Regions from separate parts of the Actinoplanes sp. NPDC051861 genome, predicted to be linked through region 3. Evidence: riboswitches for the same ligand, from Rfam matches in the RefSeq annotation. Region 3 holds a riboswitch; each other region holds the start of a gene.
The links. A riboswitch is a leader RNA that binds a small molecule or an ion and turns the genes downstream of it on or off. The one in region 3 is predicted to bind S-adenosylmethionine.
Positions count from the first base shown of each region.

Region 1: it holds a riboswitch for S-adenosylmethionine, as region 3 does, so the genes downstream of both, thrC (threonine synthase) here and AB0M02_RS32330 (GNAT family N-acetyltransferase) in region 3, are expected to answer to the same signal.
Region 2: it holds a riboswitch for S-adenosylmethionine, as region 3 does, so the genes downstream of both, AB0M02_RS25210 (aminotransferase class V-fold PLP-dependent enzyme) here and AB0M02_RS32330 (GNAT family N-acetyltransferase) in region 3, are expected to answer to the same signal.

Region 1 covers NZ_JBFAYE010000001.1:118,337-128,518, forward strand. Annotated here, with positions in the region: gene AB0M02_RS00665 (alpha/beta fold hydrolase) at 1-1,820, shown strand, start outside; gene AB0M02_RS00670 (ABC transporter permease subunit) at 1,817-2,689, shown strand; gene AB0M02_RS00675 (GNAT family N-acetyltransferase) at 2,728-3,591, shown strand; SAM riboswitch class I at 3,956-4,092, shown strand; gene thrC (threonine synthase) at 4,103-5,383, shown strand; gene AB0M02_RS00685 (hypothetical protein) at 5,600-6,040, opposite strand; gene AB0M02_RS00690 (GNAT family N-acetyltransferase) at 6,042-6,545, opposite strand; gene groL (chaperonin GroEL) at 6,929-8,551, shown strand; gene AB0M02_RS00700 (Ig-like domain-containing protein) at 8,690-10,182, opposite strand, start outside.
Region 2 covers NZ_JBFAYE010000010.1:51,994-62,175, forward strand. Annotated here, with positions in the region: gene AB0M02_RS25195 (hypothetical protein) at 1-108, shown strand, start outside; gene AB0M02_RS25200 (M20/M25/M40 family metallo-hydrolase) at 244-1,302, opposite strand; gene AB0M02_RS25205 (DUF1684 domain-containing protein) at 1,313-2,101, opposite strand; SAM riboswitch class IV at 2,164-2,277, shown strand; gene AB0M02_RS25210 (aminotransferase class V-fold PLP-dependent enzyme) at 2,289-3,509, shown strand; gene AB0M02_RS25215 (EAL domain-containing protein) at 3,576-5,858, shown strand; gene AB0M02_RS25220 (glycoside hydrolase domain-containing protein) at 5,892-8,105, shown strand; gene AB0M02_RS25225 (glycosyltransferase) at 8,102-9,352, shown strand; gene AB0M02_RS25230 (SRPBCC domain-containing protein) at 9,408-9,890, opposite strand; gene AB0M02_RS25235 (metalloregulator ArsR/SmtB family transcription factor) at 9,887-10,182, opposite strand, start outside.
Region 3 covers NZ_JBFAYE010000016.1:29,407-39,588, forward strand. Annotated here, with positions in the region: gene AB0M02_RS32290 (FGGY-family carbohydrate kinase) at 1-1,055, opposite strand, end outside; gene AB0M02_RS32295 (DUF1905 domain-containing protein) at 1,350-1,631, opposite strand; gene AB0M02_RS32300 (TetR/AcrR family transcriptional regulator) at 1,795-2,430, shown strand; gene AB0M02_RS32305 (DUF4386 domain-containing protein) at 2,358-3,053, opposite strand; gene AB0M02_RS32310 (helix-turn-helix transcriptional regulator) at 3,065-3,289, opposite strand; gene AB0M02_RS32315 (hypothetical protein) at 3,292-3,711, opposite strand; gene AB0M02_RS32320 (glycosyltransferase family 39 protein) at 3,881-5,317, shown strand; gene AB0M02_RS32325 (nuclear transport factor 2 family protein) at 5,363-5,761, shown strand; gene AB0M02_RS32330 (GNAT family N-acetyltransferase) at 5,745-6,278, opposite strand; SAM riboswitch class IV at 6,290-6,405, opposite strand; gene AB0M02_RS32335 (DUF1963 domain-containing protein) at 6,429-7,247, opposite strand; gene AB0M02_RS32340 (hypothetical protein) at 7,267-7,551, shown strand; gene AB0M02_RS32345 (NUDIX domain-containing protein) at 7,548-7,949, opposite strand; gene AB0M02_RS32350 (hypothetical protein) at 7,970-9,433, opposite strand; gene AB0M02_RS32355 (helix-turn-helix domain-containing protein) at 9,508-10,062, opposite strand; gene AB0M02_RS32360 (glycoside hydrolase family 3 C-terminal domain-containing protein) at 10,117-10,182, shown strand, end outside.

The DNA of each region.
Region 1 (10,182 bases), on a different contig from region 3:
CGGTGCGGGTCGCCTGGTTCACCGGCGGCCACGACGGCGGTGCCGGGCCGGACTCCGACTCCGACCGGGTCAAGTTCCTCACGCTGCAGTGGCTCGATCACTACGTGGCCGGCGAGGGCAGCCGGCCGAGCGACAGCTTCACCTGGTCACGGGTGGCCGGGTTCAGCGCCCTCGACCGAGGGCTCGTGACGAACGGGTACAGCGCGGACGCGTACCCCGGAATCGCCGGAACCGGAAGCACCCAGGTCTCGCTCGAGGGATCGGCGCAGCCGATCGCCAACCCGCCCAACGGCAACCCGGGCGCGCTCAGCTCGCTGCCCGGCATCGGTGGCCGGCTCAGCTCGCTGCTCAGCGGTGGCGTGGCGATGGACGTGCCGGGCCAGTTCGCCTCGTTCAGCTCGGCACCGCTCACCGAGGCGGTCGAGGTGGCCGGCTCGCCCACGCTGCGGCTCAGGGTCGCCTCGCCGACCGGTGAGGCCGTGGTCTTTGTGAAGCTCTACGACGTCGACCAGAACGGCGCCGCCACGCTCAGCGCGGGCCTGGTCGCGCCGGTCCGGCTCACCGGGCTGCCGAAGACGATCGACGAGGCGACGGCCGTGACGGTCACCCTGCCCGCGATCGTGCGGCGTCTCGACGCGGGACACACACTGCGGGTCGCGGTGGCCACCTCCGACCAGGCCTTCCTCACCCCGGCGCAGCCGGCCACCTACACCGTCGCGGTGGAGCCGCAGCTCACGCTCCCGACGCTGGTCGGCACGCCGATCGCGAACCCGGCGGTGATCTGGTGGTACGTGCTGGCCGGCGTCGTCGGCGCCATCCTGCTCGGCCTGCTGGTTCTGATCCTGGTGCTGCGCGGGCGGCACCGGAGGCAGGAGCGCGCGGTGACCGAGGAATACGCGGACACGCCCCTCGTGGTCAACGGGCTGCGCAAGGCGTACGGGGACGGGTTCGTGGCGGTGCAGGAGATCGGCTTCACCGTGCAGCGCGGTCAGGTCGTCGGCCTGCTCGGCCCCAACGGCGCTGGCAAGACCACCACGCTGCGGGTGCTGATGGGCCTGACCACACCGACCGCCGGTGAGATCTACGTCTTCGGGCACCGGCTGGTCCCCGGCGCACCGATCCTGTCCCGGGTCGGCGCGCTGGTCGAGGGACCGGGCTTCCTGCCGCACCTGACCGGCGAGCAGAATCTGCGTGCGTATTGGCAGGCCACCGGCCGGCCGTGGGAGGACGCTCGCTTCGAGGAGGCACTGGAGATCGCCGGGCTGGGCGACTCGGTGCACCGCAAGACCCGCAAGTACAGCCACGGCATGCGGCAGCGGCTCGCTATCGCGCAGGCCATGCTCGGCCTTCCCGAACTGCTGGTGCTCGACGAGCCGACGGACGGCCTGGACCCGCCGCAGATCGCCGAGATGCGCCGGGTGCTGCAGCGGTACGCGACCGACGGCCGTGCTGTCCTGGTCTCCAGCCACCTGCTCGCCGAGGTGGAGCAGACCTGCACACACGCCGTGGTGGTCAACAAGGGCCGGATCGTCGCGTCCGGCCCGGTCGAGGAGATCGTCGGGGAGTCGCCGTCGGTGCAGCTGGACGTCTCCGACGTACCGGCCGCCACCCGGGTGCTGTCCGACCTGGGCGTGCGCTCGGTGACCCCGGACGGCGCCTCCGGCCTGATCGTCGACATGAACGGGACCGCCCGCTCCGAGGTGGTCGCGTCGCTGGTCGAGGCGGGCATCGGGGTGGACCGGCTGGTGCCGCGACGGCGTCTCGAGGACGCGTTCCTGGCCCTGGTCGGCGACAACTCGCGAGGGAGTGGGGACCGATGAGCACCACCGTGGAGGCAGCGGCCGGCTACAAGGCCTCGCGTACCCTGCCGCTCTGGGCCGAGGTGCGGCGCCAGGCGTCCCGGCGGCGTACCCAGCTGGCACTCGGCTTCATGGTCCTGCTGCCGCTGATCATCCTGGTGGCGTTCGAGTTCGGCGGCGACGGGAACGCCGACGAGGACGGCGACGGTGGTGGCGCGTTCAGCAGCATCGCCGACCTGGCCACCTCGGGCGGTCTGAACTTCGCGCTCTTCTGCCTCGCCGTCTCCGCCGGATTCCTCCTGGTCGTGGTCGTCGCGCTGTTCTTCGGCGACACGGTGGCCAGCGAGGCGAGTTGGGGCAGCCTGCGTTACCTGCTGGCGGTGCCGGTGCCCCGGGCCCGGCTGCTCGGCGTGAAGCTGATCGTCGCGGCCGGATACTCGCTCGTGGCCCTCTTCACGCTGGTCGGCACGGGCCTGCTGATCGGCACGGTCCGTTACGGCTGGGGACCGCTGGGCAGCACCATCGCCGCCGAGATCCCGCCCGCCGAGGGCATCCTGCGGCTGCTCGGCATCGTGGCATACCTCGCCGTCGTGCTGCTCGTGGTGGCCGGCCTCGCGTTCCTGCTCTCGGTACTCACCGACGCCGCGCTGGGTGCCGTCGGCGGCGCCGTGATGCTCTGGATCCTGTCCAGCATCCTGGACCAGATCACCGCGCTCGGCGCCATCCGCAACTTCCTGCCGACCCACTACGCCGACGCCTGGCGGGGCTTGCTCTCCACACCGGTGCAGGGCGAGGATCTGGCGAAGGGCGCCATCTCCGCGGTCGTGTTCGCCACGATTTTCTGGGGCCTCGCCTTCTACCGATTCACCAGGAAGGACATCACGTCCTGACGGACATTCGGCCGGCGCTTCCCGCCGACGCCCCAGCGGTGGTCACCCTGCGTGCGACGGTCTATCCCTATTTGGTACGCGGTGAGCACTCCACCCGCCGCATGATCAGCTCACTGCCGTCGACCGGTGTGGGCTGGGCCGGCTTCGTGGCGTGCCGCGACGGTGCCGTGGTCGGCTGGGCCGCGGCCTACCGCAACCCGCGCTCCGCCGACGGCCTCGGCCAGATCTCCCTGCTGCACGTCCACCCTTCCCACCGCCGCCGGGGCATCGGCACAGCCCTCCTGGGCGTGGTGACCGGCCACCTGCACGCGATCGGCGTGGAAGGGGTCGCCGCCACCGTCACACCGGACTCCCTCGGCTTCGCCCGCCGCCACGGCTTCCAGCCCACCCGAGATCTGCGATATGCGGTGCTTGACCTGCACGGTTTCAACCAGTCGGAGATGTCATCGCCCGGCGTGCGGCTTGTTTCTCTGCGTGAGGTCGACGAGCACGCGCTCTATGCCGCTGACGTCGCGGCGGCCACCGACGAGCCCGGCGACTCGCCCCCACAGCCGGCGGCCTACGAAACGTGGCGATACGACATTTGGGAGGAACCGGACCTCGACCGGGACGCGAGCACCGTCGCCCTCTCCGGCTCCTCCGGCTCCGAGATCGTTTCGTTCTCCCTGTTGACCCGGGACGGCGCGCGCGTGTGGTCCGACATGACGGCCACCGTCCCGTCCTGGCGGGGCCGTGGACTGGCTCGCCTGGTGAAGACCGTGGCCCTGCGCCGGGCCGCCGAGGCCGGAGCCACCACCGCCTACACCGCGAACGACGAGTCCAACCTCCCGATGCTCGCGGTGAACACTCGTCTCGGCTACCGCCAGGTCGCCACCCAGCTGGCCTGCCGAGCCACCCTCTAACCCGCCAACCCCCACCCAGCGTGTGGAGTTGGGGTGCGCAGGGGGGCCGAACTTCACACGCAATGTTGTGTGGGCTTGGTGTGTGGAGTTGGGGTGCGTGGCGGGGCGTAAGTCGACACGGAACCGGGTTGGGGTTGGGGTGGGGGTGACCACTTACGCAGGTTGCCGGGTGGGGGTGAGTGTTTTGGACGCGTCAGCGGCCAGCTCGCCGCCGCGCGGCCCTCGGCGGGAGCAGCGGTCTGTACGCCCCACCCCGCTACGACAGCAAGCTCTTGAATTTGATCCTTGATGAACACGCTCACACATCGGGAAACCGTGGTGGCATCGGGCGAGCGCCGTCGTAAGGTGTTGGAAACAACTGAATACCTCATCCAGAGGGGCTGAGGGATACGGCCCGTTGACGCCCCGGCAACCACTACGCATGTCTCGAGGGAGAGACCAAGCGTGGCAGGTGCTAATTCCGTCCCCGTTTCGGCAGGTCGCCGCGGGGAAAGATGAGAGGAACCCCTCGATGACGTCTACCGTCAGCGCACCCACTGCCACCGAGTCGCCCGCCACGGGCCTGATCTGTCGCGCCTGCGGTGCGCAGTACCCGCTGGCCGCGCAGCACGCCTGTTACGAGTGTTTCGGCCCGCTCGAGGTCGCCTATGACGAGGCGGCGCTCGCGCGGGTGACCCGGGCCCAGATCGAGGCGGGTCCGCAGAACATCTGGCGTTACGCGGCGCTGCTGCCCGCCGGGCAGGACCCAGCCGCGCGGGTGACCCTCGACCCCGGGCTGACCCCGCTGGTGAGTGCGCCCCAGCTGGCCGCCGCGATCGGTCTGCGGGCGCCGCTGTGGGTGAAGGACGACTCGCAGAACCCGACCCACTCCTTCAAGGACCGGGTCGTCTCGGTCGCGCTGACCGCGGCCAAGCAGCTGGGCTTCAACCGCTTCTCCTGCGCCTCCACCGGCAACCTGGCGAACTCGGTGGCCGCACACGCCGCCCGTGCCGGTGTGCCGAGCATCGTGTTCATCCCGGCCGACCTGGAGCCGGGCAAGATCATCACCACCGCGGTGTACGGCGGGGACCTGGTGGCGATCGAGGGCTCCTACGACGACGTGAACCGGCTGTGCAGCGAGCTCGTGGAGACCGACGAGTTCGAGGACACCGCGTTCGTCAACGTGAACGTGCGGCCGTTCTACGCCGAGGGTTCGAAGACCCTGGGTTACGAGGTGGCCGAACAGCTTGGCTGGCGGATCCCGGCGCAGGTGGTCATCCCGATGGCCTCGGGTGAGCTGCTGACCAAGGTGGACAAGGCGTTCTCCGAGCTGGTCGAGATCGGACTGGCCGAGGCCCCGGAGGGCGGCTGGGCGGTCTTCGGCGCGCAGTCCGAGGGCTGCAACCCGATCGCCACGGCGCTGCACGCCGACACCGACGTGATCACGCCGGTGAAGCCGACCGGCATCGCCAAGTCGCTGAACATCGGCGACCCGGCCGCCGGGCCGTACGCGATCGAGGCCGTCAAGCGGACCGGCGGCTGGATGGACTACGCGAACGACGAGGAGATCCGGGAGGGCATCCGGCTGCTCGCCGAGACCACCGGCATCTTCGCCGAGACGGCCGGGGGCACGACCGTGGCGGTGCTCAAGAAGCTCGTCGCGAGCGGCAGGCTCGACCCGGCCAAGGAGACCGTCGTCTACAACACCGGCGAGGGTCTGAAGACGCTCGACGCGGTCGCCGGCCAGGTTGGACCGACCCACACCATCAAGCCGTCGCTGCGCGGCGCACGCGAGGCTGGCCTGCTGGGATAGCTGTCAGTAACCGGACATCTGCCGGTTGTCGAATATTCCCTCCTCCGAGGACTTGCACTCCGATCTCCGGATCGGCAATATGCTCTCTGCGGGAGGACGTGACGCCGTACGAGGCCCCTCACCTGGACATTGGCGACAATCTCCGAGGGACCCAACGACCCAGTGCTGACCCACGCGGAGGCACTGTGCGTCCGTCCTCCCGACCAAATCTCCTGTTCAGCGCCTTCGCAGGGCGCGGTTCACCCATGGGCGCAGCGGCAGGTCCTCGGGATATCCGCCGTCGCGCAGGCCGGCCCGGCGCTCGAAGACGTTGCGGGCGCCGAAGGACCGGGACACCGAGATCGACCAGCCGCACGCGAGCCAGTACGCGGGCCAGAACAGCGGCCCCAGGACGGCGTACTGCCCGGCGTGGCGGCTCTCGTGGGCCAGCAGCGCGCTGCGCTCCTCGGCCAGCAGCCACTCCGCGGTCCGTTTCGTCAGGATCACCGAGCCGACCGTGAAGCAGGACGCCGGCGGCATGCGCAGTTTGTAGCCCTCGGCGATCAGCACCCCGTCGCGCCCGCGCCGGACCTTGGCGCCGGTGATCCAGGCCAGCAGGAGTCCGGCCGCGGTGGTTCCGTTGACCGCGGTGAGCACGCTCCGGACCGCCGGCTTCATCTCAGATCCGCCTCCGCATCCGCAGTTCGGACAGCGCCGGCACGGTCGGGTGCGGCAGCCGGTCGCCGGTGTCGAGAAAACCCAATTTTTCGTACGCCCGGACGGCGCGATCGTTGCCGACCACCACCTCCAGCATCAGCTCGGTGCGCCCGGCCGCCGCGGACCAGTCGGCCACCGCGTCGATCAGCTCGCCCAGCACCTTGCCGCCGCGGTAGGCGGGCGTGAGGTAGACAGCGAAGATCACCGTGCAGCCCGGTTCGTCGGGGAGCGTGGTGCCGCCGGCGTGGCCGATCAGCGGGCCGCCGGGGTCGGCGATGAACTGGGCGGTGTCCGGGCCGGTGGCGGACTGGGTGATCCGCTGCCGGTAGCTCTCGTGCGGGCGGGCGGCCGCCTGCGCCAGCGTCTCCAGGAAGGCGAGCGGACTGTCGGCGAGCATCTCCAGGCGCAGGGCGCGCATCCGCCCCGCGTCGGCGGGGGTGACCCGTCGAACTGTCCAGTTCTCCATGCCGTACTCCATACCGCCCGGTGTGACGTGCGGCAACCCGGATGACGTAAACCGGTCGTGAGCTGCGCATCAAGATCTTTGGTCGGAAACCCGGGCCTGTGCATCGGTTTCGCGGGAAGATGGGTTTTCTTGCACTCGCCACCCGGGAGTGCTAAACAGGTGTTTGGCACTCGCGGCTAGTGAGTGCCAACAGGTCGGGACGGTGGGGTTCCGGTCGCGGCGCTGCCATCGGCGCCGGGGCACGGAGCCGGTCGTCGCGGGCTATCCGGCTCGGCCTGAGGACGTCACATCGCCAGGTGGTGACGTCCGCAGACGTTCCTCAACGTGCGGAGAGCGGGGCCGAACAGGCCCGGCGCCGCGGATGTCCGGGAGGACAACGCCGTATGGCCAAGATCATCGCATTCGACGAGGAGGCTCGTCGGGGCCTCGAGCGGGGCATGAACCAGCTCGCCGACGCGGTCAAGGTGACGCTCGGCCCCAAGGGCCGCAACGTGGTTCTCGAGAAGAAGTGGGGCGCCCCCACGATCACCAACGATGGTGTATCCATCGCCAAGGAGATCGAGCTCGAGGACTCGTACGAGAAGATCGGCGCTGAGCTGGTCAAGGAGGTCGCGAAGAAGACGGACGACGTCGCCGGTGACGGCACGACGACCGCGACCGTCCTGGCCCAGGCTCTGGTCCGTGAGGGCCTGCGCAACGTCGCCGCGGGCGCGAACCCGATGGCCCTGAAGCGGGGCATCGAGGCCGCTGTGGCGAGTGTCTCCGAGGGTCTCTCGCAGATCGCCAAGGACGTGGAGACCAAGGAGCAGATCGCCTCCACCGCCTCCATCTCCGCCGGTGACTCCACGGTTGGCGAGATCATCGCCGAGGCCATGGACAAGGTCGGCAAGGAAGGCGTCATCACCGTCGAGGAGAGCAACACCTTCGGCCTCGAGCTCGAGCTCACCGAGGGCATGCGCTTCGACAAGGGCTACATCTCGGCGTACTTCATGACGGACGCCGAGCGCATGGAGGCCGTCTTCGACGACCCCTACATCCTGATCGCGAACAGCAAGATCTCCGCGGTCAAGGACCTGCTCCCGGTCCTCGAGAAGGTCATGCAGTCGGGCAAGCCGCTGGTGATCATCGCCGAGGACGTCGAGGGCGAGGCCCTGGCCACCCTGGTCGTGAACAAGGTCCGTGGCACCTTCAAGTCCGTCGCCGTCAAGGCCCCGGGCTTCGGTGACCGCCGCAAGGCCATGCTGGAGGACATCGCCATCCTGACCGGTGGCGCCGTCATCAGCGAGGAGGTCGGCCTCAAGCTCGACGCCGCCGACCTGAGCCTGCTGGGCCAGGCCCGCAAGGTCGTCATCACCAAGGACGAGACCACCGTCGTCGACGGTGCCGGCAACGGCGAGCAGATCCAGGGCCGGGTCAACCAGATCCGCGCCGAGATCGAGCGCTCGGACTCCGACTACGACCGTGAGAAGCTGCAGGAGCGTCTGGCCAAGCTGGCCGGCGGTGTTGCGGTCATCAAGGTCGGCGCGGCCACCGAGGTCGAGCTGAAGGAGCGCAAGCACCGCATCGAGGACGCCGTTCGCAACGCGAAGGCGGCCGTCGAGGAGGGCATCGTCCCCGGTGGTGGCGTCGCTCTCGTGCAGGCCGGCAAGACCGCGTTCGACAAGCTGGACCTCTCCGGCGACGAGGCCACCGGTGCCAACATCGTCAAGGTCGCGCTCGACGCCCCGCTGCGTCAGATCGCCGTGAACGCCGGCCTCGAGGGCGGCGTCGTGGTGGAGAAGGTGCGCAACCTCGAGCCGGGTCACGGCCTGAACGCCGCGAACGGTGAGTACGTGGACCTTCTGGCCGCGGGCATCATCGACCCGGCCAAGGTCACCCGCTCGGCGCTGCAGAACGCCGCGTCGATCGCCGCGCTGTTCCTCACCACCGAGGCCGTCGTGGCCGACAAGCCCGAGAAGTCCCCGGCTCCGGCCGGTGCCCCGGGCGGCGGTGACATGGACTTCTGAGTCCAGTCTTTCGGGAGGGCGGGTCGCTTCGGCGGCCCGCCCTTCCGGCGTTTCCGGGGCCGTCTTCGGGAGGCGCGGGCTTGAGGCGCTTTCTCAGGGCGGCTTTCAGGGGGCATCGGCTGTCGAGGACGGCGGCTTTCAGGGGCGGCGGCGGATTCCGGCGGCCCAGTGCAGGGCTATGCCGGCGGCGATGGCGAGGGCGCCGATTCGCAGGACGGCCATGAGGTTCTGGCCGGTCGTCGGGAGGTGGCCCGGCGGGGGCGGTGTTGGAGCCGGGGCCGGGGGCGCGGTGGGCGAGACCGTCGGGGACGGTGAAGCCGCGCCGACCTCGACGACGATGGTGCCCTGTGCGACGTTTCCGTTGGCGTCGATCACGGTGTAGGTGAAGCTGTCGGTGCCGCTGAAACCGGGATTCGGGGTGTAGGTGACGGTCCCGTCGGCATTGAGCTTGACAGTGCCGTTGGCGGGCATGCCCACGGCGACCACGGACACCGGGCGGCCGGCGAGGTCGGTGGCCGGGAGCGGGACGGCCACCGGGGCGCCGGGGTCGGTCGCCGCGGCCCTGTCGGGGACGGCGGGGGTCGGGCGAGGGCTGCCGGGCGAGCTCGGGCCGGAGGAGGGCCCGGCCGGGCCGCCGGGTGACGTCGGGCCGCCGGGGGAAGCCGGGCCGCCGGGGGACGTCGGGCCGGCTGAGGGTGCTGTCGGACCGGCGGAGGAGCTGGGCGCCGGGCCGCCGGACGGCCCGGCCGAGGGAACGCCAGTTGGCGACGGGACACCGGACGGCCCGGCCGTGGGGGCACCGGACGGCCCGGCTGACGGCGTGGACGGGCCGGGCGGCACCGCCACATTGATCGTGAGCGTCACCAAACCCGTGTCCGTCCGGCCGAGATCGTCGCTGACGACATAGGTGAACAGGTCCTGCCCCGCCGCCGCGGCCGCCGATTGATACGTCACCGTCCCGTTCCCGTGCAGGACCACGGCACCCTTGACCGCGGCGCCCACCGACGCCACCGAAAGCACCTGCCCCACGTTCGGATCGGAGTCGTTGCCGAGCAGGTTCAGCTGCGTCGTCACGCCCTGGTCGACCACGAACCCGTCGTCCAGCGCGATCGGCGGCGCATTACGTACCGTAATGGTGAGAATTGCCGACGACGACAGCCGCGCCGGGTCCTCGATCGTGTAGGCGATCGCGTCCATCCCGTAGAAGCCCGCCACCGGCGTGTACGTGAGCGTCCCGTTCCCATTCCGCACCACCGTCCCATGCGCCGCCGCAGTCGTCCCGACCAGCGCGACATTGTCCCCATTCGGATCGTCGTCGTTGGCCAGTACATCGACCGTTATCGCGGCGTTGGTGTCGGTGGCCACCGAGTCGGCCCGCGCGACCGGCGCCGAGTTGACCACCCCGATCGTCACGGTCGCCGTCGACGAACCCTGCCCGTCACTCAGCGTGTAGTCGAACTGGTCGGCGCCGAGCGCGCCCGGCGCGTACCTGATCCTGCGGTCGGCTCCGACGGTGACCGTGCCGTGCGCCGGTGGGGCGGTGATCGACATGGTCACCGGATCGCCGTTCGGATCGTCGTCGTCGTTCGCCATCACGTCGATCTCGAGCGGCACTCCGGCCTGCACCGTGA
Region 2 (10,182 bases), on a different contig from region 3:
GTCCTGGAGGCGCCGCACGTGGAGACCCCTCTCAGCGGCGACTCCGTCGACTTCTCCACCCTCAGCGAAGCCGAGACCCGGGATCTGTACCGCCAGTTGTGGGAGTAACGGCGCCAAGCGAGACCAGCTGTGCGAGAGCGGCGCCGAGCGAGACCCGCTGTGGCAGAGCGGCGCCGAGCGAGACCAGCTGTGGGAGAGCGGCGCCAGGCGAGACCCGGGGCCGGCCAACGGCGAGGGCGCTGCTCACCCCGCGGTGAGCGACCTGAGGAACCCGGTCAGCGCGTCGTGATAGGGCCGCAAGGTTCGCAGGTCGACGTACTCCTTGGGTCCGTGCTGCCCGTCCCCGCCCGGCCCGAAGATCACCGCGTTGACGCCACGCGCGGAGTAGAACCGGCCGTCCGCCGAGCCGTGCTTGCGCAGCAGTGACCCGTCGAAGCCCACCGACTCGGCGGCCTCCTGCAGAAGTCGCACCTCCCGGCACGACGGGTCGGCGTGGTGCGGCGCCCCCATCGCGTCGAGGTGGACCGACACGCCCGGCCCCGCGATCTCACCGAGCCGATCGAACAGGTCGGCGTCGGAGGGGACGAACCGGATGTCGAGCCAGGCGGTCGCCGACGACGGCACCACGTTGAAGGCGGTGTTCCCCGTCTCGATCTTCGCCACGTTGACCGTTGTCGACCACACCTCCTCGGACGGCACCGGGAACCGCTCCATCAGACGCCGGACCGCTTCCAGGATCGTGAGCAGCGCGTTCGAGCCCAGCCACGGATATGCCGCATGCGCCGTGCGCCCCGTCGCGGTCAGCCGGACCTGCATGATCCCCTTGGACTCCGCCACGACCCGCAGGTTGCTCTGCTCGCCGATGACGACGAAGTCCGCGGTGACGCCCTGAGCGACCTGGTGCCCGGTCCCGTCGAAGCCGCCCACCTCCTCGTCGGTGACCAGCTGCAGCGCGAGAGGGTAGGGCAGCTTCGGCGCGAGGGAGCGGAACACCGCGGCCATGACCAGGGCGGCGCATTTCATGTCGTGGGCACCCCGGCCGTAGAGCAGGTCACCCTCGCGCCGGGCGGCGAACTGCGACGCCTCACCCGGCACCACGTCCAGGTGCGCGTTGAGGACGACCCGCGGCGACGGAGGGCCGATCAGCACGCTGGGCTTGCCGCCCGACGAGAACCGGCGCACCGGGAACCCCGGCCCCACCAGCCCGACCACGAGATCCAGGGCCCGCTGCAGATCGTCCGGGCGATCCGCGGTGGAACGAATCCCGATCAGCTCCACCGCCGCATCGACAAGTTCCTCCATCGGACCGAAGCTACAGCGGTTTCTTCTCTCCCGCCTCGACCGCGACCGGCAGCCGATTCCCGGCCGGCGGCAGCGGGCACGTCGCGAACTCCGTGTACGCGCACGGCAGGTTCGTGGCCCGGTTGAAGTCCAGCACCACGGCTCCGTCCGGAGCCGGGGGTGCGATGAACAGGCTGCGGTTCGCCGCGTACGTCGTCAGCCCCGACGTCTCGTCCGTGAACAGCACGAACAGCGACCCCGGCGCCCCGCCGTTGAACGCGATCAGCGAGTGCTCCTGCCCGCCGACCTCGAAGACCACCCGCCCCGGCGACTCGTAGACGTGCTCGATCCCCTCCGCCACCGACCCCACCGGCGTAGGCACCGGAACATCAAAAGCTACGAAATATCCGGAAACAACCCACTTTTCGGTGGCGGCATATGCGGGCGTCCCAGGGTAGGCCGCAAGCACCGGACTGGACGGATCCCGCGGCCGAACAACGTCATACCCGCCCCGCCGCGCGATCTCGATCTTCGTGCGAGAGCCGGCGTCCACGGTGATGTCACCACGCTCAGGAATCGGCGGGAACTGATGGGTGCCGGTGACCACCACCCCGTCGGCAACGAGCTGCTCACCGGAACCGAGCGCAACCGTCACCCGGTCGTCGACACTGCTCCACAACCCGGGCGCCCCGTCGAAACGCCGCGGCGAGGCATCCAGCCAATGCAGTCCGGTGATCGAGAGGAACCCGTGCGGGGAAGCGCGCCGCTGCTCGTGGCCGGCGTGCCACTCCTCCCACTCTTCCTGGAACCGAGAAGTCATGATCTCGACGATAAACCCTACTTGTTGCATGGGAAATACGGCTCTGCTACTGTCCTGGCTCAGGTCATGAGTGCCAGCACACAGCCCCGGCTTGCTGGCCGGCAACCCTTCCGTCTCGCGATGGGGTGCCCCGGGTGAGGACCGGGCCGTGTCGACCGACGCGGCAAGCGCGAGCACCGGAGACGCCATGAATCTCGACATCGTCGGCGACGATCTGAAGGTCACCCTCTCGCACGGTGAGGTCGTCCGTTTCGCCCACCTCGACTACGCGGCGTCGGCGCCGTGCGTGCGTGCCGCGGCGGACGCGGTCCAAGACTTGCTGCCGCGCTACGGCTCCGTTCATCGGGGCACAGGGGTACGAGCAAACGCCTCCACCCTCGCCTACGAGCTCGCTCGCGACGTGGTGGCCGAGTTCGTGGGTGCCGGTGAGGAACACGAGATCGTCTTCACCCGCAACACCACCGACGCGCTCAACCTGCTCGCCCGCTCCCTGCCGCCGGGCACCACCACGATCCTGTTCGACGGCGAGCACCACGCCAACCTGCTGCCCTGGCCGAACCAGCTGCGTCTGCCGACCCCGTCGTCGCCGCAGGAGGCGATCGCGGCACTCCACCAGGCGCTGAAAACGACGCGGCAGGCGGTCGTCACGATCACCGGCGCGAGCAACGTCACCGGCGAGGTCTGGCCGATCCGCGAGCTGGCCGACGTCGCGCACGCTTACGGCGTACGCATGATTGTCGATGCCGCTCAGCTGGCGCCGCACCACCCGGTCTCCCTCACCGAGCTGGGCGCCGACTACCTGGCCTTTTCCGGTCACAAGCTGTACGCCCCGTTCGGTGCCGGTGTCCTCGCCGGTCGCGCCGACTGGCTGGACGCCGCACCGCCCCACCTGGCCGGAGGCGGCGCCAGTGCCGTCGTCGGTGACCGCCCCGGCGAGATCACCTGGGCCACCGGACCGGCCCGTCACGAGGGCGGCACCCCCAACCTGCTCGGCGCCGTCGCCCTCGCCGCCGTCTGCGAGGCGCTCGCCACCGCCGACCGCGACGCCCTGCTCGCACACGAGGAGACCCTGCTCGCCCGGCTCCGCGACGGCCTGGCCACGGTTCCGGGCGCGACCGAGGTGAGCGTTTTCGGACCCGGCCACCCGCGCGTCGGCATCGTCTCGATCGCTCTGGACGGGCGCGACCCGGCGGAGATCGCCGGCGTCCTCGGCCGTGATCACGGCGTGGGAGTGCGGGCCGGCCAGTTCTGCGCCCACCCCCTGGTTCGCCGGCTGACCGATTCCGCCCAGACCGGGACGTGCGGTGCGGGAACGCCCGGCCTGCTGCGCGCCAGCTTCGGCCTCGGCAGCACCGCGGACGACGTGGACCGGCTGCTCGCCGGGCTGCGCGCGGCACTTCGCACCTGAGCCGCTACCCGGGAGATCCTGACCCGATCGGGCCGCGGGCCGATCCTGCTGGACGTGGTGACGTGGATGGCACGGCTCCGCGACCGGCTACCGGCCGGCGGCGGGCTGCGTGACGAGGACTGGGCGGGCCGGCATCGGCTGCTGACGGTGCTTCTCGCCGTGGTCATGGTCATCCTGACCGTCTTCGGGGCGTTGCAGGGCGACGAGGCGGCGTACGCGCTGCTGCTGACCGACGGCCTGGTGCTGCCGGCCCTGGCGGCCGCGGTCCGGCTGCGCAACCGGCGGCTGCGCTCGGTGAGCGTGGCCCTCGGGTTCACCGTGGCCTGCGGCGGCTTCGTCGCGCTCTGCGGCGGCCTCACCGAGTCGCACTTCAGCTTCTTCATCGTGGTGGCCGCGCTCGCGCTCTACCGCGACTGGGCCCCGTTCGGCGCGTTCCTGGTCGCCACCACCCTGCACCACGGCGTCTTCGGCACGCTGGTCAGCGACCACACCTACGACCACAACTCGGCCATGGCCCACCCGCTGGTCTGGGCCCTGCTGCACGGCGCCGCGGTGCTGTTCGCCGCCGGTTTCCAGGTGATCCAGTGGGGCCTCACCGAGGCCGAGGAGAAGCGCGCGCAGGAGAACCTGCAGGAGAGCCAGGCCCAGCTCAGCGTCGCCTTCGACGAGACGCCGGTGCCGATGGCCATGATCGCCCCGGACGGTCTGCTGCTGCGCACCAACGCCGCCTACCGGGAGTGGCTGGGGCTGCCGCACGAGCTGCCGGCCGGCTTCACGGTCCAGCAGCTGCCGATCGTCCCGGTCGACAACGAGGGCGCGGACCTGCTGCACACGCTCACCGAGTACACCGAGCCGGTCACGCTGACCCGCCAGTACCGGCGCGCCGCCGACGGCTCGCTCATGTGGGTGCAGATCCACAGCACCGGCCTCTACGACCGGCGCGGCCGCCTCCAGCTGATCTTCGTGCACTGCCTGGACGTCACGGCGACCCGTGACCACGAGGCCGAACTGCGCCGCCAGGTGCGCCACGACTCGCTCACCGGGCTGCTGTCGCGCAAGGCCTTCGAGAACGACCTGGCGCTGCTGCTGTCGGAGAACCCGGAGCCGGTCAGCGTCATCTACCTGGACGTCGACCGGTTCAAGTCGATCAACGACGGTTCGGGGCACACCACCGGGGACGACGTGTTGCGCGCGCTCGCCGTACGCCTGACCCAGGTCGTCCCGGCCGGCGCCCTGATCGCCCGGCTCGGCGGCGACGAGTTCGTCGTCGCCCTGCCCGGCCCGGCCGGCACCGGCCTGCGGGTCGGCAACAGCATCCTCGCCGCCCTGGCCGAGCCCCTGCGTTTCGGCGACGGTGAGCTGCCCGTCTCCGTCAGCCTCGGTGTCACCACCGCGTTCGGCGACGCCTCCACGGACGACGTCGTGCTCGCCGCCGACACCGCCATGTACGCCGCCAAGCGCGGCGGCGGCAACCGCCTGCAGGTCTTCACCGACGACCTGCGGGTGCCGGTGCAGGAGCGGATCGCCGCCGAGGCCCGCCTGCGCCGCGCGCTCGCCGACGACCCGCGCCGCAGCCTGCCGCTCTGGTTCCAGCCGGTGGTCTCCACCGTCACCGGCCAGATCGTCGGCGCCGAGGCCCTGGTCCGGATGCGTTCCCCCGAGGGCGACATCCTTGGCCCCGGCCAGTTCATCGGCGCCGCCGAGGAGACCGGCCTGATCGTCCCGCTCGGCGAGCACGTGCTGCGCTCCGCCGTCGACCACCTGCTGCACTGGTCGGACCGGCTCGGCTACGTCTCGGTCAACGTCAGCCCCCGCCAGCTCGCCGAGCCGGAGTTCGTGCCGATGGTGGCCGGGATCCTCGCCGCCCTGCCGTACTTCGACCCGTCCCGCCTGGTCCTGGAGATCACCGAGACCGCGCTGCTGTCGTCCACGGTCGACGTCAGCGAGCGGCTCGCCGCGCTCAAGCAACTCGGCGTACGGATCGCCCTCGACGACTTCGGCACCGGATACAGCTCGCTGACCTGGCTCAAGTCGCTGCCCGCCGACATCGTGAAGCTGGACCGCTCGTTCGTGGCCGGTCTCGCCGACGACCCGCGCAAGTCCTCGATCATCTCGGCGGTGCTGTGGCTGGCCCGCTCACTGGGCATGTCCACGATCGCCGAGGGCGTCGAGGAGTTCGCCGACTGGTCAGCGCTGCAGGCGGCCGGCTGCCCGGCCGTGCAGGGCTACTTCTTCAGCAAGCCGCTGCCCGGCGCGGAGTTCGACCGGATGCTGCGCGACGGCAAGATGATCATCTCCTCCGGGGGAGTTCACCTGAACGAAACCACCGGGACGGTCCTGGCCGGTTAGAGTCCGGCCATCCTCGAAAACGTTGATCCCTTCATCGGCACCGCGGCAACCGATCTCCCCAGAGCTCACGGTCTCGCCGCCACCTGGTGGTGGCCGAAGCCTCAGGTGGGCAACACCCACCCGGGCGCCACCTCGCCCCTCGGCATGGTCTCCGCCTGTGCGTACTCGGGTGCCTATCCGACCGGTTACGGCCGGTACGCCAAGAACACCGAGGGTGTGCCGGAGGAGATGTTCCCCCGGCTGCAGGCCTCCGGGTTCACCCACTTCCAGCAGTCCGGCACGGGCGCGATCCGCAAGTACTACAACTATGTGCGGGTCACCCCGATGGTGCAGCCCCTCGACGACCTCGGGCAGTCATGGCCGCTCGAGGACGAGCGGGCCGAGGCCGGCTACTACGCGGCCAACCTGGACACCGGGGTGCGCTGCGAGATCACCGTGGGGGAGAAGGTCGCGGTGCACCGCTTCACCTTCCCCGACCACCAGAGCGCCCGGGTCGTGATCGACCTGTCCTGCGGCGGCCTCGGCATCGACCTGGGCCGGACCGTCCCGCTGCGCGCCCAGGCCGAGAGCATGGGGCACGGCCGGGCGCAGGGCACGGTGGTCATGGAGGGCGTACCGCTCTCGGTCTACCTCGAGGTGGACAGCCCGAACTGGCGGCAGATGCTCTGGTACGACCGGCGGCTGATCCCCGGCGGTACCCGGCTCGACTTCGACAGCATCCGGAACACCACGCTGCGCCCGTTCGGCATGATCTTCATGGGCCCGGTGCGGGCCGGGGAGACCATCGAGGTCCGGCTCGGCTTCTCGCTGCGCGGCTGCGACCAGGCCCGGGCGAACCTGGAACGCGAGTGCGGCGTCGGGCAGGGGACCGCGTTCGAGCACGTACGCGGGCGCACCCAGTCCCGCTGGCGCGACTACCTGAGCCGGGTCCAGGTGGACGGCGGCACCCCCGCGCGACGCACGGTCATGGCGACCGCGATGTACCACTCGCTGATCAAGCCGTGCATCGCCGACGACGAGAGCCCGTTCTGGCCCAACTCCGGCCCGTACGCCTTCGACATCTGCACCATGTGGGACATCTACAAGACGCAGTTGCCGCTGCTCTCGGCGATCGCGCCGGGCCGTTTCGGCGACCTGCTCGAATCGCTGATCCGGGTGTGCGAGGAGGAGGGCAACTTCCCGATCGGCTACCGGATGGCCCGCGGCGCCGACCGGTTCTTCCGCCAGGCCAGCGCGCTCGCGCACACCGCACTCGCCGACGCGCACGCGCTGAACCGGCCGGGCATCGACTGGACCTGGGCGCTCGTGCACATGGTGGACGATCTGCGCCGCCTGTACGGCGAGGACTTCTGGGAGCACGGCGTCGTGCATCCGATCACGCACACGCTGGATCTCGCGTACGCGCACCACTGCACCGCCCAGCTGGCCCGCGCCCTCAACGACCACCGCCTCGCCGCCGATCTGGAACGCCGCAGCCGCGACTGGGTGAACGCGTTCGACCCGGCCACCGGACTGCTGCGAGACTCGGAGTTCTACGAGGGCGGCAAGTGGAACTACTCGTTCCGGCTGCTGCACGACATGGCCTCCCGGATCGACCTGGCCGGAGGCGACGACGCGTTCCTCGGCCGGCTCGACCGGTTCTTCGGCTACGGCGCCGAACCGGTGAAGCAGCCCGGCCGGTGCCCGCAGCCCGAGGAGATGGCCGCCGGGTACGCCCTCAACCGTTTCGAAGGCCTGAACAACGAACCCGACATGGAGGCACCCTGGGCATACCACTACGCGGGACGTCCCGACCGTACGGCCGAGGTCGTGCACGCCGCACTGACCTGGCAGTTCGGCACGGGGCCGGGCGGGCTCCCGGGCAACGACGACTCCGGCGGGCTCAGCGCCTGGTACGTGTGGGCGTCGCTCGGCCTGTTCCCGGTCGCCGGGCAGAACCTGTTCCTGGTCAATGCGCCGGCCTTCGCCAACGCGTCGCTGCAGGTCGAGGGCGGTGAGTTCATCATCGAGACCAGCGGCCACCGGGAGACCCCGATCGGCGTCGACGGCGTCGACCGTACGCCGGCCCCCCAGTACGTTCAGTCCGCCACCCTCAACGGCAGGCCGCTGAACACCACACACCTCAACGCGGCCGACGTCCATAACGGCGGGCGGCTGCATCTGCGGCTCGGTCCCGAACCCTCCACCTGGGGTCACACCTCCCGGCCGCCTTCCCTCTCACACCCCCACCCGAAGGAAGTCCGATGAGCCGACCGACCCGCCGTCTCGTCATCGCGGTACGCGCCGACCCGGTCATCTGCGGTCATTCCGGTGAGGCCCGCAACCTCGCCGAGGTGGCGCTGACCCGGGGCTTCGACGATGTCCGGTTGCTCACCTGGCCGATTCCCGCCCTGCAGGCCGCCGGCCTGCCGCTCAAACCCCTCGACCGGCTGCTCCCGTACAGCCCCGGCATCACCGTGGAGCGGCCCGAGGCGGTCGGCGACTACCGGGTCCCGGACGGCCGTCACCTGGCCGGGCTCACCGGCCGCCTGGTCGAGCTGCTCGCCGAGCCGGTGCCCACCGTCTGCCTCTCCATGTACCTGGTGCCGCACACCCAGGTGATCAACGACGCGGTCACCGCGGCCCGCGCCGCCGGATTCGCACCGCAGGTGCGCACGATCGCCAAGGCGGTCGGCTCGGACGTCACCAACGTGATCCGCTCCTGCCTGCGCGAGGGCCGCTTCGGCGCCGCGACCGTGCTGCTCACGACGTTCCTCGCCAGTGACGAGGTGGTCGCGGTCTCCGAGTACACCCGCGACGAGATCATCGCCTCGGCTCTCGAGGTGGACGCGAACTGCGGCACCAGTTTCGCCGAGGAGTGCCGGCGCCGGGTCACCGTCAGTTACCCGCCGATCGACTCGTCGGCGTTCCTCGATCTCGACCCCGCCGCGGTGGACGCCGCCCTGGCCAAGCGTGGCCTGGAACGCGACAAGTACATCCTGTTCCTCTCGCGGGTGGCCCGGGCCAAGGGGATCTACGACCTGGTCATCGCGTACGGGCAGATGCGCTGCCGGGACGACGTGAAGCTGGTGGTCGCCGGCACCGGCCCGGCCCTTGAACACGTGCGGGCGATGGCCAAGGAGGACGACCGGATCGTCTTCCTCAGCGATGTGGACGACGACGAGAAGCCGCTGCTCATGGCGGGCTGTGCGGCGTACGCCCTGCCCACCAAGCCGGAGCCGGACTTCGTGGAGACCTTCGGCATCGCGCTCGCCGAGAAGGCGCTGGCCGGGGGAGGGCCGATCATCACCACGCTGACCGGCGGCACCGGCGAGGCGGTGGGCGACGCCGCGGTCATCGTCGAGGCGGGCGACATCGGCGCCCTGGCCGACGCGATCGACCGGGTGGTCCTGGACATGAGCGGCGAGGAGCGCAAGGACCTGGAGAAACGCGCGCGGGCGCATGCGATGGCTTTCGACCGCGGCGCGGTCTTCGACCAACTTCTGCCTTCATAGCGTACGGGAGAAGCGGCCGCCCCCGGGTCCTCCGAGGACGGCCGCCTCACCCCCGTCAGATCTTGCCGTCGTCGACGAGCTTCTGCAGGCTCGCGTAACCCTCGTTGACGCCGACCTCCATGCCGCTCTTCAGCCACGCGTCGCGCCCCTCGAAGCTGTTGGTGAGCGACTCGGCGTGCAGCCGGGTCCGGCCGTCGCCGAGGTCCTCGAACCAGATCGTCTCCAGCGAGACACCCTCGGGCATGCCCTCCCAGGTGAACGTCTGCACGATCTTGTTCTCGCCGACCTCGTGGAAGCAGCCGTGGAACGCGAACTCGTCGCCACCGCGCGCCGCGATGTAGCGCCAGCTCCCACCGGTCCGCGCGTCCCAATAATCGATCTTGTTCTCGAGCGAGTCCGGCCCGATCCACAGCTTGAACAGGTCGGGATCGGTGTGTGCCCGCATGAGCTGTTCCGGGGTCGCGGTGAAGTCGCGGGTGATCCGGATGGCCGGCACCTTGGGGTCGGCGGCAATGGTGGCTTCGGTGATCTCGGTCATTTCGGCTGCTCTCCTCGTTCGTCGTTGCGCTTCTTCTCGTCGTCTCTCATGCCGGCCAGCAAGGCGTCCAAGCGGGTGTACCGCTCCTCGGCCCGGCGCCGGTAGCGCTCGATCCACGCGTCCATCTCGTCGAAGACCTCCGTCTCCAGGTGGACCCGACGCGGCTGCGGTCCGGGCGGGCGGCTCACGACGCCGGCCTCCTCCAGCACCTTGAGATGCTTGTAGACCGCCTGCAGGGACATCCGATACGGCTCGGCCAACTGGTTTACCGTCGCGTCCCCCTCGGCGAGCC
Region 3 (10,182 bases):
AACAGCGTCTCGAAGACCGCGGACCCGTCGACCTCGACGCCCGCCGCGGCGGCGAACTCGGCGAACAGGCCGGCCCAGGCGTTCAGCTCGCTGGCGCCGTTGTTGCAGTGCACCATCGCGACCGGATCGCCGGCCGGGGTGGTGACCAGGTCGATCTCCGAGTACCGCCGGCTCAGCTCGTTCTCCAGGACGATCATCGCGAAGATGCTGGTGCCGGCGCTGATGTTGCCGGTGCGCGGCGCGATCGAGTTGGTGGCCACCATGCCGGTGCCGGCGTCACCCTCCGGCGGGCACAGCGGGATCCCCGGCCGCAGCGTGCCGGTCGGGTCGAGCAGCGCGGCACCGGCCTCGGTCAGCGAACCGGCGGGCTCACCGGCGGCGCGCACCGCCGGGAGCAGCTCACGGACCTTGAACGTCAGGCCGTGCTCGGCGATCAGGTCGTCGAACTGCCCGAGCACCCGGCTGTGGAAGTCACCGGTGGCCGAGTCGATCGGGACCATGCCGCTCGCGTCGCCGACACCGAGGACCTTCTCGCCGGTGAGCTGCCAGTGCACGTAACCGGCCAGCGTGGTCAGGTGGGCGAGGCGCGGCAGGTGGTCCTCGTTGTTGAGGACGGCCTGGTAGAGGTGTGCGGCGCTCCAGCGGTGCGGGATGTTGTGGCCGAAGACCTCGCTGAGTTTCTCGGAGGCGGCCCCGGTGTTCGTGTTGCGCCAGGTCCGGAACGGGGTCAGCAGCTCGCCGCCGGCGTCGAAGGCCAGGTAGCCGTGCATCATCGCGGACACGCCGAGCGCGCCGGTGGTGGTGAGCTCGACGCCGTACCGCCGGTGGACGTCGGCGGCGACACCGGCGAACGCCTCCCGTAGGCCCGCCCAGACGGCGTCCAGCGAGTAGGTCCAGACACGGTCGACGAACTGGTTCTCCCAGTCGTGCGTCCCGGCGGCGACAACGGCGTGATCGGGGCCGGTCAGGACGGCCTTGATCCGGGTCGAGCCCAGCTCGATGCCCAGTGCGGTGCGGCCCTGTTCAATCGCCGCGCGTACGTCAGCGTCGGACATCGTCACCGTTTGCTCCTCGAGTTCAGCTGCTGGTTGTTAACGTTCACTATCGCCGGGTGTTTCGCCCGTCCTCCGGCATAGTGCCAGTTCAACCCGCTTGATCGTCGGCGGAGGGCGGTCGAGTTGGCTCCGGTGAAGGCAGGGGCTCAGGGTAGCGTGCGCATGCGCTCCGGGGAAAGGAACCGGTAACGGCGCCGAAATCCGCTGGACGGCCCGGTCGCCGCACACAAGGCCAGGAGCCCGGATGTGCCCGGGCTCCTGGCCTGTGTGGTTGCGGCGCTGGGTGAGCGCGTCCTAGTTCCGGCGTTTCGTCAGGTGGATCTCGACCTGGTCGCCGTCCTTCTTGCCGATCGCCTTGCGCACCTGGCCGTTGATGGGCAACTTGTGCGTGCCGTCGCCGAGTGCCATGAAGGCGCCGTCGAACGGTTCGCCGTCCACGGTGCCGGAGACCTTGACCAGGTCCCGGGTGCCGAAGATCTCGGCCGAGTTGGGCATCTTCACGCAGGTCCAGGTGTCACCCGGATTGATCTTGCCCAGCGTTGCGGTGAAGGTGATGTCGAGCGGTCCGGCCGCCATGGTGCGTCCTCCCGAGCATTCGTCCATCTTTAGTACTTGAGGGTACTTATTGCCGACAGCATAGGAGGGCCATTAAAGTACTGTCCAGTTTTATTGGAGGTCGGCCATCACCGGATCACTGGCTCGCCGGCGCGGGCGCCCCAGCGGCAGTCGCGGTGCCGAACTGCTCGGCGTCGCGCGTGAGTTGTTCCTCGAGCACGGGTTCGCGGCCACCACCATGGACACCATCGCCGCGGCGGCCCGCATCTCCAAGGCGTCGCTCTATGTGCAGCACTCCTCGAAGGACGCGCTCTACGCCGCGGTCGTGCGGGACTGGGCAGGCCGGGGACGGGGCGCCATGGAGCCGCATCTCGGTGCGCTGCTGAACGCGGAGGACCTGGCGGCCGCGCTCGGCGTCTTCGCCCGTACGTTGCAGGCCGCGGTACTCAGCCGGGACGTCCTGCGCATGCGCCGCCTCGTCGCGGCGGAGGCGGACCGGCATCCCGAGGTGGCCGCCGAATACGTCACCGAGAGCTGGGATCGCAACGTCGGCGCACTCGCCGCCACGTTTGCCGAACTGGCCCGCCGTGGCGATCTCCGGGTGGACGATCCGGCTGTGGCCGCGGAGCAGTTCACCTGGATGGTGCTCGGAGCGCCCTTGAACGACCACAGCGTGCGGGGCGGCGCGGCGAGAACAGCGGGCCTGGCCGCCACGGCCGACGCAGCGACGGCCACGTTCCTCGCCCGTTACGGCAGTGCCGCCACCGGTGCGGGCGCCTCGTCGAGAGCCCGGCGGCGCACACCGACGACCAGCAGGTAGCCGACCATCCAGAACTCGGCGACGGAGGCGGGGTACGCCAGCGCGTCGAACAGGGCCTGTGCGTCGTCGGCGAGGTAGAGGACGAAGGGACTGAGCACGTACCCGAACCCGCCGGCGATCAGGAGCCATCCCAGGCCGCGCGGCATCCAGCCCGAGCGCAGCACGCACCGGCCCATCGGGATGAGCCACAGGCCGAAGAACAGCGCACCGACGGCCCACAGGTTGAGGCTGATCAGATGGAGAACCTGGACGGTGGCCGCCGCGTCGCCGAACGGGTCGGCGGAGACCTGGACCGCCGTGCCCAGCATGGCCGCGCTCGCGAGGCCGACGACCGCGTTGACCAGGCCGAATGCGGCGATGCCACTCGCGGCGAAGGAGTCCACGCCACGGAACAGGCGGTAGAACCAGGCGGCGGTGAGGGCCTGGGCGACGACCATGGCCAGCTCCAGTGCGACACCCGCGCGGGCGAGCGAGTCGTGCGAGACCAGGTTGGCCAGCGTCACGCCGGGGTCGTCAGAGGCGAAGAGCTTTGGACGTACGACGAGAAAGCCCATGATTGCGGTCAGAGCCATGCCCAGATAGAAGAGGCCGGTCGTGCGGGCGGTGCGGACCAGCGGATGCATCGTGTCTCCCTCTATTGCTCGATGTCGGGGTATCCGAAGACGTCGTCGAGCCGGACCTGGAACACCCGGGCGATCTGGAACGCCACCTCCAACGACGGTGAGTAGCGCCCCTGCTCGATGGCGATGACGGTCTGCCGGGTGACCCCGATGCGGTCGGCCAGCTCGGCCTGGGTCATCTCCCCGTGCGCGAAACGCAGCGCCCGGATCGAGTTGGTGACTCTGGTGGGTTTGCCCATGATCACCATCCTCGCCGGTACGCCACGAGCTTGACCGACGACGAGGCGAGCGCGGCCAGCACGAACGCCAGGTAGAGCGCGTGGGCGATCCAGAACTGATCCACCCGCGCCATGGCCATCGCAAGCGGCACCACAGCGGCGATGCTCATGACATAGAACCCGACGAACTCCCCCCGCGTGTTGATCGCCCGATCCCGCTCATCGGTCCTGCCGTCATCCCCGCGCGAGGCCACAGCGGTCACGATCGCGAGAACGATCCCCACCCCGATCCCGACCCCGATCGACGCGAGCATCGGCTCGGCATAGTCGATCGTCGCCACGTCGGTGCTCGGCACCTGGGACAGAACACTCGCCAGGTAGGCGATCGGCACCACGGCACCGACCAGTGCGGAGATCCAGGTGCGCTTCTCTTCGGAGGACACGTCGCGCTCCCATGTATAAAAAGTTTGACATCTCGAAGGTAAAGCAGAGTCGACTCGATGTCAATAATCTTTTACCTTGAGGGGGTTGGGTCGCTCGGGAGAGGGAGGGGGGATCTGGTTCTTCTCGGCGATTCGGGGGTCGGGCGTGTTGCCTAGCGTGACTGGCGTGATGAAGACGCGCTCTCCTGTCGTTGTCGCGGGTTTGGTGGCGGCTGCTCTGGTGCTCACGTCCGGGCAGTACGGGTATCACCGTGACGAGTTGTACTTCCGGTTTCTCGGTCAGCATCCGGCGTGGGGGTACGTGGATCAGCCGCCCGGGACGCCGATGATCGCTCGGGCGGCGGTGTGGCTGTTCGGGGACACGCTGTGGGGGCTGCGCCTGCCGTCGGCGCTGGCGGTGGCGGCCGTGGCGATGCTGCTCGCGCTGATCGCCCGTGAGGTGGGCGCGGGCGCGGTGGGGCAGTCGCTCGCGGCGGTCGGGGCGGCGGGTACCGGTGTTCTGGTGGTGGGGCACGTGCTGACCACGGTCGCGTTCGACGCGGTGGTGTGGCTGGCGGTGCTGCTGTTCGCGGCGCGGGCGCTGCTGCGGGCGGATCCGCGATGGTGGGTCGGTGTCGGCGTCACGGCCGGCGTGGGCATGTGGAACAAGCTCCTGGTCGTGCTTCTGATCCTCGCGCTGCTGGCGGCACTGGCGGTGGCGGGGCCGAGGGAGGCGCTGCGGTCGCGGTGGCTGTGGATCGGGTTCGGGATCGGGGCGGTGATCGCGCTGCCGAACGCGATCTATCAGGTGGTCAACGACTTTCCGCAACTGTCCATGGCGGCGGCGCTCGCGGAGAACAAGGGTGACGAGGCGCGTGCTCTGCTCGTACCCTTTCAAATCGTCGCGATAGGCCTGCCCCTTTTTCCGGTGCTTGCGGCCGGCGTGGTTTGCCTGCTGCGCAGGCCGCAATTGCGGCCGATCCGTGCGTTCGCGGTGGCCTATCTGCTCCTCCTGCCGGTGCTGTTCGTGATGGCCGCACAGCCCTACTACGCCGCCGGTCTCGCCCTGGCCTGCTATGCGGTCGGCGCCGCGGTGACCGAGAACTGGGCGCGCAGCGTCCTCCGGCGCGTGCTGCTGGTGGCCGCTGTGGTGGTGAACGTGCTGCTGGCGGCGGCTTTCGCGCTGCCGGTGTTCCCGCTGGCGGTGCAGGAGACGATCGGGCTGGCCGAGATGAATCAGGTGAGCCGGGACCAGATCGGATGGCCGGAATACACGCGGCAGGTGGCCGAGATCGCCGCGACGGTGCCGGGTGCGGCCGTGATCACCAGCAATTACGGGGAGCACGGCGCGCTTCACCGATATGGGCCGGAGCTCGGCATGGATACCGGCCTCATCTTCAGCGGGCAGAACGAATTGCACCGCATCGCGCGGCCGGCGGACGGGACCGAAGTGGTGGTGCTGGTCGGTGTTCAGGCGCCGTCGATGTTCGATTCGTGCCGGGTGGAGGGGCGGCTGGATTCCGGCTGGGACATCGAGAACGAGGAGCAGGGCGTGCTGATCTCGGTCTGTCGCGGTCCGGTGAAGCCGTGGACGGAGCTGTGGCCGGCCTTCCAGCACTACGACTGACCCGGGCGCTGTCGCCTGAGTAGAACGTGTTCTATTCTCGGCGGCATGACATCGACGGTATCGACTGTTCGTGACCTGGCGCGGCGATCCCAGGCCGCGGCCGGCGCGAAGGACCGCGAGGCGTGGCTCGGGCTGTTCGCCGACGACGCGGTGGTGGAGGACCCCGTCGGCCCGTCACCGCTCTGCCCGGACGGCCGCGGGCATCGCGGTGCGGCGGCCATCGCCGCGTTCTACGACAGCGTGATCGGGCGGGTGGACGGGATGCGCTTCGAGATCGAGCGGTCCTATCTCTGCGGTGACGAGGTCGCGGACGTCGGCAGCATCCACATCACGCTGCCGGGAGGGCACGCCGCGCGGGTGTGCGGTGTCTTCACCTATCGCAGCGACGGTGCGGACCGGATCGCGGCCCTGCGGGCGTACTGGGAGTTCAGCAACCCTTCCTGAGCGTCCAGGCCATCCGCAGCTTGCGGGGTGTGCCGTTGAGCCGGCTCGGATCCCCGCCGGGCGGTGACACCGTCGCCGTCTCGACCGGGGCTGCCCCGCAGGCGCGATAGAACTGCTGCGCGGCCACGTTCTGCTCCAGCACCCAGAGGTACATTCCGGGCGCCGCCGCCCGCGCGGTGATCGCCGCGGTGGCGCGGTCCAGCAGCGCGGTGCCGATGCCGGTGCGCTGCCAGGCGGCGGCGACGTGCAGGTTGTCGACGAGGCTGCCCCACGCGGGATCGTCGTCGAACACGACATGGACGAAACCCGCCACCCGCCCGCCGACCTCGGCGACGACGGTCTCGGTGCCGGCCGGCGCGGCCAGCCTGGCGGACCAGACGGACCGGCGGTCGGCCGCGATGTCACCGTCGAGGAACGAGTCGGCGTAGGCACCCCGGTAGTGCCGGCGCCAGCTGGCCGTGTGGACGGCGGCGATCTCCTCGGCGTCTCGGGAGCCGGCGGCGCGGAACTCGGGCATGGGCGTCTCCTTGTCGCGGCTTGCCCGGCGCACCACGCGCCGGGCCCGGTCCTCACCCGGAGCACCCCGCCCACGATCGGAGGGTTGCCGGCCAGCAAGCCGGGGCTTCGCGCTGGCACTCATGACCGGCCCGAATCCTACCCGCCGCGGTTACTCGCTGAACTCGGTGACGGAGAGCGCCCGTTCCAGCAGCCCGGCGGCCAGGTCGTCACCGCGGATCACGAAGCTGCCGTAGTAGTACTCGCCGTCCACGGGAAAGCGGGCGAGCGATACCCACTCCCGCGTCAGCCGGTGCTTCTCCCTGTCCACTGCGGAATACCACTGCGCCACCGGGACGACGATCTCGCCGGCCTTCTCGCGCCCCGCGAGGGTCTGCTCGGCGATGCTCGTGATCACCTCGTCGTCGGCGTAGCCGCCGACGTAGGCGCTGGGGAGCCCGTCGCCGCGCGGCCAGAGCTCGTCGGCCAGGGCACTCAGTTCGTCCAGGTGCGGCACGTCGCTGATCAGCTGCTCCTGGAAGGGGGAGAGGTCGTCGTCCTCCAGGTCCTCCTCGGTCGGGAACCACGGGGGCAGCTCGGCGACGAGTGTGGCGCCGAGCGCGGTCGAATCCCCGGTGATCTCGATGCCGGCGGGTGTGTGGAGGACTCTCGCGGACCCGCCGGCCAGATGGTCCTTCTCGTGGTCGAGGAAGAAGAGCAGGGATCCGCCGGCGGGCAGGGCGAGGCCGTCGACCGCCGGCAGCGCCGCACAGTCGACGGCGAAGACGAACGGCAACGGGCTGCCGTCGGTGTCCGGCCAGTCCACGCCGTCCGGTAGCTGAGGGGAACCACCGAACCGGCCGACCGGTGCGCCGGCGGGGCTTCCGCTCAGGCGGATCGACAGGCGGAGGTGCTCGGCGAAGACGTCGATCTCGTCGTCCGGGACGTCCAGCGCGAGCGCGGCACCGCGAAATCGCCCTTGATGATCCATAGCGGAGCATGATGCCACGATGGATTACTGGCGGCACGTCCTGATCGAGCGGATCGGGGACATCGGTAAGTACTTCTGTGGGGTTTGCAAGCGTGGGTGGGTGCTGGAGTGCGTCGTGGTGATGAGCGGGACGAGGTTGTGGGTCTGCGAGGAGTGTGACCACGTCTGGCTCAGCGCGGAGGAGAGTCGTCTGCGGCCGCGTCTCGAGAACCTTCAGCAGATCGTCGAGCCGGCGGACGGGACGCTGGCGGACCTCGTGGTGGGCGGGTGGGAGCAGCTCAGGCTTGCTGTCGACGTAGATTAGCGCAGCAGGCCGGAGTCGTGCAGGTGGGTGAAGATGATGTCGTCGACGGGGGAGACGCGGGTGCGGTCGGCCAGGGTGAGCCAGGCGATCTCGGCGATCTCGTTCGCCGGGGTCAGTTCGCCGGTGAACCGGGCGGTGTAGCAGGTCATCCGGACGGTGACTCCGCTGCGGTGGCCGTGTGCCTGGGCCTCGAACGTCCCGACGTGTTCGGCGGTTGAGGGCTCGATGTCGACCGAGAGTTCCTCACGGATCTCCCGCACCAGGGTGCCGAGGTCGGACTCGCCGGGCTCGCGCTTGCCGCCGGGCAGGTAGTAGACGTCCTTGCCGTGCGACCGGGTGCTCAGCACACGACCTTCCCGCAGAAGGATCCAGGCGATCTTGTCAATCGGTGACGGCACCGCGCGAGTCTAGCGGCGCGTCAGGGCGGAGGCAGGTAGGTCGCCCGTACCGTGAGCGGCGGGCTCGGTGCCGACTCGAGGCCGGCCGCGTCGACGGCGACGACGGTGTACTCGTGGGTGGTGGCCGCGCCCACCGGCAGGGTCAGGGAGGTGCCGCTGGTCTCGCCCACCGGGGTGGCGCCCTCGTACACCCGGTAGGTGCCGGCTGATCCGGACCAGGACAGGGTCACCTCCGCGCCGGACGGCCAGGTCGTGTGGACGTTGCCGGTCAACGCCAGGCCGGCGGGTGCCTCCGGGCGCGAGACCGGGCCTGCGGGGGTGGTCACCGCGGTGCGCCGGCTGCGGGGAGTCTCTCCGCAGGCCTGAAGAACAGCCAGGACACGGTACGCGTGACCCGACGCCGACGGCAGCCCGCTGAGCACGATGTGCGGGTATCGCGTGGTCGCGACCTCCACGTCCCGATCGAACACGGTGTACGAGGAGGCAGCCGCCTCCACGCTCCAGGACAGACGCACCGAACCGGGTGACAGGGCGGTCGCCTCGTTGACGACGGGCCGGGGCGGTTCGCTCATGCAGTCCGCGGTCGCGGCGGTGACCGCGGAGCTGTGCGCGGACTCGTTGCCGGCCGAGTCCAGGGCCGCGACGGTGAACCGGTGCCGGGTGGCGTGGTGCAGGCGGTCCACGGTGACGGCCGACGCGGCCGTGACGGCGACCAGCGTCGCGCCGTCGTAGATCGCGTACCGGGCCGGCGGCGATCCGGCCGGCGCACTCCATGCCAGGCCGACGGTGGTGTCGGTCTGGCCGGTCACGGTCAGGCCGGAGGGTGCCGATGGCGGGGTGGCGCTGCCAGCGGTGGTCGTGGCGGTGAGCGAGGCCACCTGGACGGCGCCGCCACCGTCGATGTGGCAGCGATTCGTGCGGTACAGCGTCACCTGATGCGCCGATCCGGGTGCCAGGCCGCCGATGCGGGCACCGGTCGCCGCGGTCCAGCCGAGGCTTTGCCCGTCGAGCCTCAGCTCCAGGTCGCCGCCGAGCGGGTGCCGCGCCCAGCTGACGCTGATCGCCGTTGCGGTGGTGCCGGTGATCGAGATCGGGACGGCGGAGATCGGCATGCACTCCGGGTTGTAGCCGTACAGCCAGGATCGGCCGGTGACCGGGGCGGTGCGCGCCGATTCCCGGCCACGGCGGTCGACGGCCGACACGGTGTAGTTGTGTGACGACCCGAAGGGCACCTCAAGAGAGGCGGTGGTGGTGCTTACGCGCGCCACCACGGTGTCGTCCTCGTACACCCGGAACGACGTCGCCGGGGATCCGACCCGCGGCTGTTCCCAGGCGAGGGAGACACCGGTGCCGATCGTGCTCGCCCAGAGCCCGGCGGGTGTGGCCGGCCCCGGTGGCGCGGCGGCGGCCGGCGGGGCAGCACTCGCGACGACGACCGCGGCGGCGATCAGGACAGCACCACGACGGCGAAGCGATCGGCTCACGAGCATCCCTCCGATAGCAAACACATCGATGACAATCGAACGATTGCGGCCGCGGTGCTGTCAACCGGGAGGGCTCATCGTGCGAAGAGGGCATCGGCGAAGCGGGTCCAGTGGTGCCACATGTCGATGGCGGGGTTGCGGAGCCAGTTGAGCTGGAGGCCGTCCATGTAGGCGTAGATCTCGATGGCGGCCTCCTCGCCGCTGCCGGGGAAACGGGTCTCCAGCAGGGTGGCCATGGCGGTGATGCTGTCGCGCAGGCGGGCAGCGAAGTACTGGTGTGCGGGGTGTGCGGGATCCAGGGCCTCGGCGGCCAGGACGGTGTAGAGGCGGACTATCTCGGGTTGGCCGATGTTGCGGCGGACGATGGCGTCGAGGGCGGCGCGGGCGTCGGGGGGTGCGGCGGCCAGGGCGGCGGAGTCGCGGGTGTCGCGGAGGGTCAGGACGTCGAGGAGCAGCTGTTCCTTGGACCCGACGTGGTGCAGGACGCCGGCGCGGGTCAGGCCGGTGGCCTCGGCCAGGGCTTTGATGGAGAAGCGGTGGTAGCCGATGCGGGCGATCAGCGCGGTGGCCTCGGTGACGAGCTGGCCGCGCCGGGCGTCGGCGGTGAGGCGTACCCGTCTTGTGGTCATCGCCAAGGATCGTAGACTCTGCACTACCTACACTAGTGTCAGTAAGGGGACGGGATGACGGCCTTCGGGGAAGCGGTGGAGCGGGTGCGCGCGGGTGCGGACCTCGCCGCGCAGACGGAA